DNA from 3 places in the Streptomyces sp. NPDC089919 genome. Region 1 is predicted to be linked to each of the others. Evidence: riboswitches for the same ligand, from Rfam matches in the RefSeq annotation. Region 1 holds a riboswitch; each other region holds the start of a gene.

Region 1 (3,224 bases):
CGCTGCATCGACTTGTGACATGCGTTCGAACCCCGCTAGGTTCGCCGTCACTTCCTTTGCCGCCACGCGAAAGGTCCATCACATGCGCTCCGGGAACGGCCGACATCGGCGCCCCCGCCAGGCTCCCGCCCTCGTCGTCGCCGCGGGGGTGACCGGCTCCGCACTCGCGCTGCCGCTGCTCGCCGCGACGAACGCGAGTGCCGCGGACACCGCCACGTGGGACAAGGTCGCCGAATGCGAGAGCGGCGGCACGTGGAGTGCCGACCTCGGCAACGGCTTCTACGGCGGACTCCAGTTCACCCAAGAACTGTGGAAGAGCGCCGGCGGCCTCGAGTACGCCCCCCGCGCCGACCTGGCCAGCCGCTCGCAGCAGATCGCGGTCGCGGAGAAGGTGCTGGCGACCAAGGGCCCCACGGCCTGGCCGCTGTGCGCCGGCCCCTCCGGGCTCACCAAGGGCGGCCCCAAGGCCGAGGTGGACGACGGCCTGAACGACGGGGGCAAGGAGGTCGCCCCGGCGCCGGTACGGCCCGACGAGCGCCCCACCCCCGAGCCGCCGGCCGCCCAGGGTGCGCCGGGGACCTCCGGGTCGGGCACCAAGTCCCCCACCGCCCCCGCCACTCCCGGCACCACCGCCCCCTCGGCCCCGGGTACCCGTACCGCCCCGAGCACCCCCGGTACGCCCGAGACGCCCGCGGGCTCCATCCCGGGCGCCACCCGCGAGAGCCCGGAGGCCACCGTGGAGACCCCGGAGGTCCCGGGCGCCTCGACCACCCCCGGGACCACCCCGGGGACCCCTGGCGCCACCCCCGGGACCCCCGACCCGAGCACCGGTACCCCCGACGCGACCGCCGAGACCCCCGGCACCGGCAAGCACCGCGGTGACGCAGCCGACGAGGAGTCAGGGGACGAATCGGACGTTACGGGACGTCATGCATCGAATGGTGCGCCGGAGGCTGACGAGCCGTCCGGTACGGAGGCGACCCAGACCGGCTCGAAGCCCGTCGAAGACCCGACGTACACCGTCAAGGCCGGCGACAACCTCTGGGAGATCGCGGACGCGAAGAAGGTGAAGGGCGGCTGGAGCGCCCTCTACAAGGCCAACGAGCAGGTCATCGGCGGTGACGCCGACCTGATCAAGCCCGGCCAGAATCTCGACCTAAGCGAGAAGTAGGGGCAGTTCGGGCGTCGATAAGATACTGAATGCCCGTTTTGATCAAATGAGACATGAGTCTCAGCGCCCCAACTGGCGTGTCCTATCCGTGACCTTCGGCCGCAACGCCTCTCACCTGCGCAAACGTCGGTTCCCGGAAGGCAAGTCCCGGCGGTTTCTCCCCGATGTCCGACCTTGAACATCGGGGAGCCGTCTGTCTAACGTCTGAACCGCTCGCCACCGCGGGCCTCTTCGACCGCATCGCCGAATCCTGCCGGCGGACGGGGGGAACAGTCGTCGCGCAAGCGCCGAAGGCAGGAGCGGGGGACCCAAGGTAAGTGCCGGGACCGGCCATTGAGAGATGGTCACGGAAACGGCTAGGGGTGAAGCCGCGCGCTCGTCGCGCGGCCGGGCAACTCACTACGCCCGAACCCGACAGCTCACCTCGCAGGCGTCGGTGAGGAGATTCCTTCCATGCTGCTTTCCAAGGGCAAGCACCGTCGCGCCTCCAAGGCCACCCGCGCCGCCGCCCTCGTCGGTGTCGCCGGTGCGGTCGTCGCCGCCCCGCTGATGGCCGCCGGCACCGCCAGCGCCGCCACCACCTCCGAGTGGGACCGCGTCGCGGCGTGCGAGTCCGGTGGCAACTGGTCCATCAACACCGGCAACGGCTACTACGGCGGCCTGCAGTTCTCGCCGTCCACCTGGGCCGCGTACGGCGGCACCAACTACGCCCCGCAGGCCAACCAGGCCAGCAAGTCCGCGCAGATAGCCGTGGCCGAGAAGGTCCTGGCCTCGCAGGGCAAGGGTGCCTGGCCGAGCTGCGGCGTGGGCCTGTCCGGCGCCTCGAAGCACAGCGGTTCGGACAGCTCCTCCACCCCGGTCAAGAAGAAGAAGGCCAAGCGCACCGAGACGGTCCGCACGGAGTCGGCGCCCACCACCCGCTCCGAGCGCACCTCCGAGGCCCCCAAGCCGGCCGCCCCCGCCGCCCCGGCCCAGACCATCAAGAAGGGCAACGGCTCTTACGAGGTCAAGGCCGGCGACACCCTCGGCACCATCGCCGACGCCAACAAGGTGACCGGTGGCTGGGAGAAGCTCTTCGAGCTCAACAAGGACATCGTCACCGATGCCGACCTGATCTACCCGGGCCAGATGCTCAAGCTCTCCTGAACGGAGACCGGCTGAAACCCCCCTCGCAGGAGGGGCGGCGGCCGCGCGCCTGCGAGGGGAAGCGGTGAAACTTTCCCCAACGGGGCGCGACTGACCCGTGAGTAACCACGCCCGCCCGGCGCGTCCTCCCCCCGACGCGCCGGGCGGACGTCTGTCCGGCGCCGGTCGAGGACCCGATGATCAAGGGCCCTATGTCCTGGAAGACGGGTATTCGGACCCTTTTTCGTCCCAGGACCCGGGCGGTCGGCTGGCCGATGCCCCGGAGCCGGTTAGGCTCTAGTCCGGCTGGGTCGGTCCCACGGCCCACGCCACCGCACACCCAGCGTCACATCCCAGAAGGAGATGCTCGTGCCGTCCATCGACGTCGTCGTAGCCCGGGAAATCCTGGACTCCCGAGGCAACCCCACGGTCGAGGTCGAGGTTGGCCTCGACGACGGCAGCACCGGCCGTGCTGCAGTTCCGTCCGGTGCCTCCACCGGAGCGTTCGAAGCCGTAGAGCTCCGCGACGGTGACCCCAACCGCTACCTGGGCAAGGGCGTCGAGAAGGCCGTCCTGGCCGTCATCGAGCAGCTCGGCCCCGAGCTGGTCGGCTACGACGCCACCGAGCAGCGCCTGATCGACCAGGCGATGATCGACCTGGACGCCACCGAGAACAAGGGCTCCCTCGGCGCCAACGCCATCCTCGGCGTCTCCCTCGCCGTCGCGCACGCCGCGTCCGAGGCCTCCGACCTCCCGCTCTTCCGCTACCTCGGCGGCCCGAACGCGCACCTGCTGCCCGTTCCGATGATGAACATCCTGAACGGCGGGTCGCACGCCGACTCCAACGTCGACATCCAGGAGTTCATGATCGCGCCGATCGGCGCGGAGTCCTTCTCCGAGGCCCTGCGCTGGGGTGCCGAGGTCTACC
Region 2 (3,224 bases), on a different contig from region 1:
CTCCCTCGCCGGGATGCGCGTGTACTTCCCGGACCCCTGGCCCAAGAAGCGCCACCACAAGCGCCGGCTGATCCAGCCCGAGTTCCTGACCCTGGCGGCCACCCGGCTGGCGCCCGGCGCCGTCCTGCACTGCGCCACCGACTGGGCCGAGTACGCCGAGCAGATGCTCGAAGTGCTCAGCGCGCACCCGGACTTCGAGAACACCCAGGCCGACGGCGGGTACGCGCCGCGGCCGGACTTCCGGCCGCTCACCCGCTTCGAGGGCCAGGGGCTCGACAAGGGGCACGTCGTCCACGACCTGCTCTTCCGGCGCACGGCCGGCTGACCGCCCGCCCGGCCCGGCCCGCACCGGCGGGCCGGCCGCTCGTCAGGGGTACCCGAGGGGCAAAACCCGGACTCCGGTCCGGGCCCGCCGTTACTGTGCCCCCGTGTTCCGGGTCCTGTCTCGTGCCTCCGTCGGGCTGCTCGCGGTCGCCGGAGTGCTGATCCTCGTCCTCGTACGGGAGCAGACCGGCACCCGGGGCTTCTTCGTCGGCCTCGGCCTGGCCGTGCTGCCGGTACCCCCGCTGCTCGCGGTGTTCCACTGGCTGGGGCGGGCTCGGCCGGGGCCCTGGCCGGGCCACCTCTTCGCGTTCACCTGGGGCGCCTGCGCCGCCGCGCTCATCGCCATAGTGGCCAACAGCTTCGCCTCCCGCTGGATGGCGGCGGCCGGCACCGACCCGCACGAGGCCGACCGGCTGGGCTCGATCCTGGTCGCCCCGGTGGTCGAGGAGCTGGCCAAGGCCGCCGCGCTGCTGCTGGTCTGCCTCTTCAGCGGGCCCCGGTTCGCCGGGATCACCGACGGGATCGTGGTGGCGGGCTTCACCGCGTGCGGGTTCGCCTTCACCGAGAACGTCCTCTACCTCGGCAACGCCTACGTCGACGACCTGGCGAGCGGGGCCCCGCTCAGCGACTCCCTGACCGCGGCCACCTTCTTCGTCCGGGTGGTGCTGTCGCCCTTCGCGCACCCGCTGTTCACGGTGTGGACCGGGCTCGGCCTCGGCTGGGCGGCCGGCGCGGCGGGCCGGCGGTACCGGAGCCTCGCGCCGACCGCCGGGCTGCTGCTGGCGGTGGCCGTGCACGCCCTGTGGAACAGCTCGTCCGAGTTCGGCGAGCACGGCTTCTACCTCGTCTACGGCACGGTGATGGTGCCGGTCTTCGCGCTGCTGTGCGGGCTGGCCGTGCGCTCGCGCGGCGGCCCGGACCCGGTGGCGCTCCTCGCCGCGGTGCTGCGGCGGGCCCGGGCGCGAGGGGCCGTCGCCCCGGCCGCGCCGCGCGCTACGCGTTCAGCCCGCGTGCCGCGAGCCAGGACAGCGGATCCACGGTCGATCCGCCTTCCCGTACTTCCAGATGCAGATGGGCGCCCGTGACGTTGCCGGTGGCGCCGACCCGGCCGATGGTCTCGCCGGTGGTGACCGTGCCGGAGGTGACGGACATCGAGGAGAGGTGGCAGTACCAGAGCTCGGTGCCGTCGGCCAGGCGCAGCACGATCCGGTAGCCGTAGGGGCCCGACCAGCCGGCGGAGACGACGGTGCCGCCGTGCACGGCCTTGACCGGGGTGCCGGTGGGGGCGGCGAAGTCGAGACCGGTGTGGTGGCCCGAGGACCACATCGAACCGGAGTCGCCGTAGTGGGAGGTGAGCGTGTACGCGGAGGTCGGCAGCACGTAGCTCTTGGCGAGCTGCGCCAGCCGGGCGGCTTCCGCCTTGGCCGCGGCCGCGGCCTTCGCCGCCGCCTCGGCGGCCTTGCGGGCCGCTTCCTGCTGGGCCTTCGCGCGGGCCGCGGCGGCCTCTTCGGCCTCCCGCCGGGCGGCGTCCTTGGCCTCGGCGGCGGCCGCGTCGGCCTGGGACTCGGCCTGCTGGAGGATCCGGTGGCGCAGCGCCTCGCCCGCGTCGGTGCCGGCGGCGGCCTGCTCGGGGGTGGCGCCCGCGGTGGTGAGCGGGGCGTCCACGGCCACCCGGCCGGCGGCCGGGGCCTCGGCCCCGTCGTCCAGGTCGGGCAGCAGGGACGGCATGGATATCGCGACCGGGGGCTTGTCCTGGGCGGTGGCCATGCCGGCCGCGCCGACCGCGGCGATGATGCCGACGCCGAGGACGGTGGAGCTGCGGGCGAGCCCGCCGCGCTGCTTGGCCACGCGGTGGCGTCCGGCCACCGGGCGGACGGAGTCCTCGGTGGGGTTCCACTCGCCCCAGGCTCCGGCGGCGGCCGGGGCACCGGAGGGGCCCTGGAGCTGCTCGGCGGCTTCGGGGGCAGGCTGGTTGGACGCCACGGGGGCGCTCCTTTCCTTCCTTCTCGCCTACCGGGTTAGCTGACGGGTTCGGAGCAGGAAGGTCTCCTACGGGCGAGCGGCCCGATTCACCCCAATGTGGTGGTTCCCCGGTTCCCTCACGGGATTCGGCGCGCACGCGCGCGGTGCCGTCTCTTGCGACGGCTGGGACATCCGCGCTGCGTTATCGAACGGTAATAGACAACAGGGAGTGATTCCAAGCTGCATCGCTTGATCCTTCCGGCCAACACGCCACTCCGTGACCGACATTGGCCAGGACTTTTGCGACATCAGGCAACAACTAGGGACGAGACGACCGGGCGGCGATCGCCCCGACGGCCGCATTCTTTCGCTGACGTCCCGTCAAGAAGGATGCGGAGCGCGGCCTTTCGGTCACCCGCCGTCACCACCGCCGGCGGCCGCCCGGCGCCGCCGCCCCACCGGTACCGTCCGCCGCCGCGCGGACTGCCCCGCCGGGGGCCGCCCCACCGCCAGCAGCGCCATGTCGTCGGTGGTCCCGCCGCCCGTGTGCCGCCGTACGTCGGCGACGAGGGCGGTCAGCAGCGCCTCGGGCCCGGCGAAGACCCGGCCGCGCAGCCGGCCGGGCGGATCGTAGAAGCCGCCCCGGGCGTCCCGGGCCTCGGTGAGCCCGTCGGTGTGCAGCAGCAGGGTGGCCCCCGGCGGGAAGCACCACTGGTCCGCGCGGTCCGGCCAGCTCCCCAACTCCCCCATGCCCAGCGGCAGCGCGGGCTCGGCCGGGGCCAGCTCCTGCAGCCCGCCGTCCGCGTGCAGCAGCAGCGGCCCGGGGTGGCCCCGGTTGACCACCCGCACCAGCCCTTCGCGGTGCCGGAACTCGGCCAGCACGCAGGTGGTGAACCCCTCGACCGCGTCCAGCGAGTCCCGCCGGACGCCCTCCCGGG
Region 3 (3,224 bases), on a different contig from region 1:
AGGGCACCGACAAGCACTCCGCCGAGGAGTTCGCCGCCGAGCTGGAGCGCTGCGGCGCCACCCTCGACGCGCACGCCGACCACCCGGGCGTCCGGGTCTCGCTGGAGGTACCGGCCTCCCGGCTGCCCAAGGCGCTGGGGCTGCTCGCCGAGGCGCTGCGGGCGCCGGCCTTCGCGGACGCCGAGGTCGGCCGGCTGGTGCGCAACCGGCTCGACGAGATCCCGCACGAGCTGGCCAACCCGCAGCGCCGGGCGGCCAAGGAGCTCTCCAAGGAGCTGTTCCCCGCCGCGCTGCGGATGTCCCGGCCGCGCCAGGGCACCGAAGAGACCGTCGCGCGGATCGACGCGGCGGCCGTGCGCGCCTTCTACGACGCCCACGTGCGCCCCGCCACCGCCACCGCGGTGGTGGTCGGCGACCTGACCGGCACCGACCTGGCCGCGGTCCTGGCGGAGACGCTGGGCTCCTGGACCGGTGGCACCGGCGAGGCCTTCCCGGTCAGCCCGGTCACCGCCGACGACACCGGCCGCGTGGTGATCGTGGACCGCCCCGGTGCGGTCCAGACGCAGCTGCTGATCGGCCGGATCGGCGGGGACCGGCACGACCGCGTCTGGCCCGCCCAGGTGCTCGGCACCTACTGCCTCGGCGGCACCCTCACCTCCCGGCTGGACCGCGTCCTGCGCGAGGAGAAGGGCTACACCTACGGCGTGCGCGCCTTCGGCCAGGTGCTGCGCTCCACGGCCGACGGCACCGGCGCCTCGATGCTGGCCATCAGCGGCTCGGTGGACACCCCCAACACCGGCCCGGCGCTCGAGGACCTGTGGAAGGTGCTCCGGACGCTGGCCGAGGGCGGCCTGACCGACGCCGAACGCGACGTGGCCGTGCAGAACTTGGTGGGCGTGGCCCCGCTCAAGTTCGAGACCGCGGCGGCCGTCGCGAGCACCCTCGCCGACCAGGTCGAGCAGGAGCTGCCGGACGACTTCCAGGCGCAGTTGTACGCCCGGCTGGCCGACACCGGCACGGTGGAGGCGACTTCGGCCGTGGTCAACGCCTTCCCCGGGGACCGGCTGGTGACGGTCCTGGTGGGCGACGCCGGGCAGATCGCGGAGCCGGTGCGGGCGCTGGGCATCGGCGCGGTGACCGTGGTCGCCAACTGACCCGGTGACCAGGGCCCCGGAGGGGCCGTGGGCCGCGGGGCCCCGGTGGTATGACCACCGGGGCCCTTGTTGCGTCATATGTCCGGTTCGGGAGGGTGGTTGCCCGAATGCCCCGTGGCGTACGCCACAAAAACCCGTGTCTGTTTGGTGATTGTCCGACCATCCGCCTAGCGTCAACCTCGCTGTCCGTCAGCTGTAACAGCCGCACCCGCGGCACCGGACAGCGATCGCCGAGTCCCCGTCAGGCGCGAGCCTGGGGAGCCGGGGACCCACATCAGTCCCTGGGGTGAATCGGACCGCCTCGCCAGAGGCAGCCCGTAGGAGACCTTCCTGCTCCGAACCCGTCAGCTAACCCGGTAGGCGAGAAGGAAGGAAAGGATCAGCCCCTTCATGGCGTTTGGCAGTCGTGCCGCCGGCAAGCACCGCGGTCCCAGCCGTCTGAGCCGCAAGAGCGCGAACATGGCCGGCATAGCCGCCCTCGCGACCACCGGCGTCGTCGGCACCCTCGCCGGTCCGGCCTTCGCCGCGACCGAAGCAGAGCCCCGCGGCCTCGAGGACACCGGGCTGAACGCCGTCGTCGTCGCCGACGACCTGGCCGGCCAGATCGAGGCCCAGGCCGCGTCGCAGAAGGCCGCCGCCGAGATCGCCGCCGCCAAGGCCAAGGCCGAGGCCGACGCCCGCCAGCGGGCCGCCGAGGCCAAGGCGAAGGCCGAGGCCCGCGCCAAGGCCGAGCGCGAGGCCAAGGAGCGCGCCGCCCGCGAGGCCGAGCGCAAGCGCCTGCTGACCTTCGTCGCCCCGGTCGCCAACTCCTACGTCAGCACCGGCTACCTCAGCGGCGGCTCGATGTGGTCCTCCGGCCACCACACCGGCATCGACTTCCACGCCGCCTCCGGCACCTCGGTCCACGCGGTGGGCACGGGCGTCGTCGTCGAGGCCGGCTGGGGCGGCGCCTACGGCAACAACATCGTCATCAAGATGCTGGACGGCACGTACACTCAGTACGGCCACCTCTCGGCCATCCAGGTCTCGGTCGGCCAGCAGGTCACCCCGGGCGACCAGATCGCGCTGTCGGGCTCCACGGGCAACTCCAGCGGCCCGCACCTGCACTTCGAGGCCCGTACCGGGCCGGACTACGGCTCGGACATCAACCCGATCACGTACCTGCGCTCGCACGGCGTCAACGTCTGACCCGGCCCGCACGCTTCCCGAAGGCCCCGGCTCCCCGAGCCGGGGCCTTCGGCGTGTCCGCCGGCCCGGAGCCGGCCGGCGGGTGCCCGGCGGTGCGCCGCCCCGCCCCGTGGGCGGCGGGCAAAAAGAGTTCCGTATTTCCGCAGCCGCTCGGGAATTGCCGCTTTCTGCAATAGAGTCGCAGAACGTACGCGACCCGTACGTCGCCCGAGCGAGTTTCGCGGACAACAAGCGGAGGTCCGGTCATGCGCATTCCCGCGCACGCGGTATGCACGGCAATCCGCGACGACATCGTCGCGGGCGTGTTCGAGCGCGGCGCCAGACTCACCGAGGAACTGCTCGCCCGCCGGTACGGGGTCTCCCGGGTGCCGGTCCGCGAGGCGCTGCGCACCCTGGAGTCCGAGGGCTTCGTCGTCACCCGCCGGCATGCCGGCGCCTGCGTGGCCGAGCCGACCGAGCAGGAGGCCGGGGACCTGCTGGAGATGCGCACCCTCCTGGAGCCGCTGGGCGCCGCCCGGGCCGCGCAGCGGCGCACCGACGCGCACCTGAAGGTGCTGCGCGGGTTGGTCCGGCTCGGCCAGGAGCGGGCCCGCCGGGGCGAGGGGGAGGACCTGCGGGCCCTGGGCGGCTGGTTCCACGACACGCTGGCCCAGGCTGCCGGCAGCCCGGCCCTGACCGCGCTGCTGACCCAGCTGCGGCACAAGATCGCCTGGATGTACGCGGTGGAGACCCCGGCCCGGCCGGTCGAGTCCTGGGCGGAGCACGGCGCGATCGTGGACGCGGTGGCCCGGGGCGACGCGGACCGGGCCCGGGCGCTGGCCGCCGCCCACATGACGCGGGCCGTGGCGGCGCACCGGCTGCGCCGGACCGCCGGCGGGGGAG

The links. A riboswitch is a leader RNA that binds a small molecule or an ion and turns the genes downstream of it on or off. The one in region 1 is predicted to bind cyclic di-AMP.
Positions count from the first base shown of each region.
Region 2: another riboswitch for cyclic di-AMP. It lies ahead of AB0O40_RS31265 (M23 family metallopeptidase); the one in region 1 lies ahead of AB0O40_RS28525 (transglycosylase family protein).
Region 3: another riboswitch for cyclic di-AMP. It lies ahead of AB0O40_RS18875 (M23 family metallopeptidase); the one in region 1 lies ahead of AB0O40_RS28525 (transglycosylase family protein).

Region 1 covers NZ_JBFBGK010000089.1:13,336-16,559, forward strand. Annotated here, with positions in the region: gene AB0O40_RS28520 (transglycosylase family protein) at 83-1,171, shown strand; cyclic di-AMP (ydaO/yuaA leader) riboswitch at 1,447-1,619, shown strand; gene AB0O40_RS28525 (transglycosylase family protein) at 1,625-2,317, shown strand; gene eno (phosphopyruvate hydratase) at 2,660-3,224, shown strand, end outside.
Region 2 covers NZ_JBFBGK010000108.1:19,342-22,565, reverse strand. Annotated here, with positions in the region: gene trmB (tRNA (guanosine(46)-N7)-methyltransferase TrmB) at 1-325, shown strand, start outside; partial or broken gene AB0O40_RS31270 (PrsW family intramembrane metalloprotease) at 429-1,232, shown strand; gene AB0O40_RS31265 (M23 family metallopeptidase) at 1,318-2,307, opposite strand; cyclic di-AMP (ydaO/yuaA leader) riboswitch at 2,317-2,448, opposite strand; gene AB0O40_RS31260 (PP2C family protein-serine/threonine phosphatase) at 2,698-3,224, opposite strand, start outside.
Region 3 covers NZ_JBFBGK010000043.1:9,647-12,870, reverse strand. Annotated here, with positions in the region: gene AB0O40_RS18880 (pitrilysin family protein) at 1-1,154, shown strand, start outside; cyclic di-AMP (ydaO/yuaA leader) riboswitch at 1,373-1,532, shown strand; gene AB0O40_RS18875 (M23 family metallopeptidase) at 1,545-2,342, shown strand; gene AB0O40_RS18870 (GntR family transcriptional regulator) at 2,588-3,224, shown strand, end outside.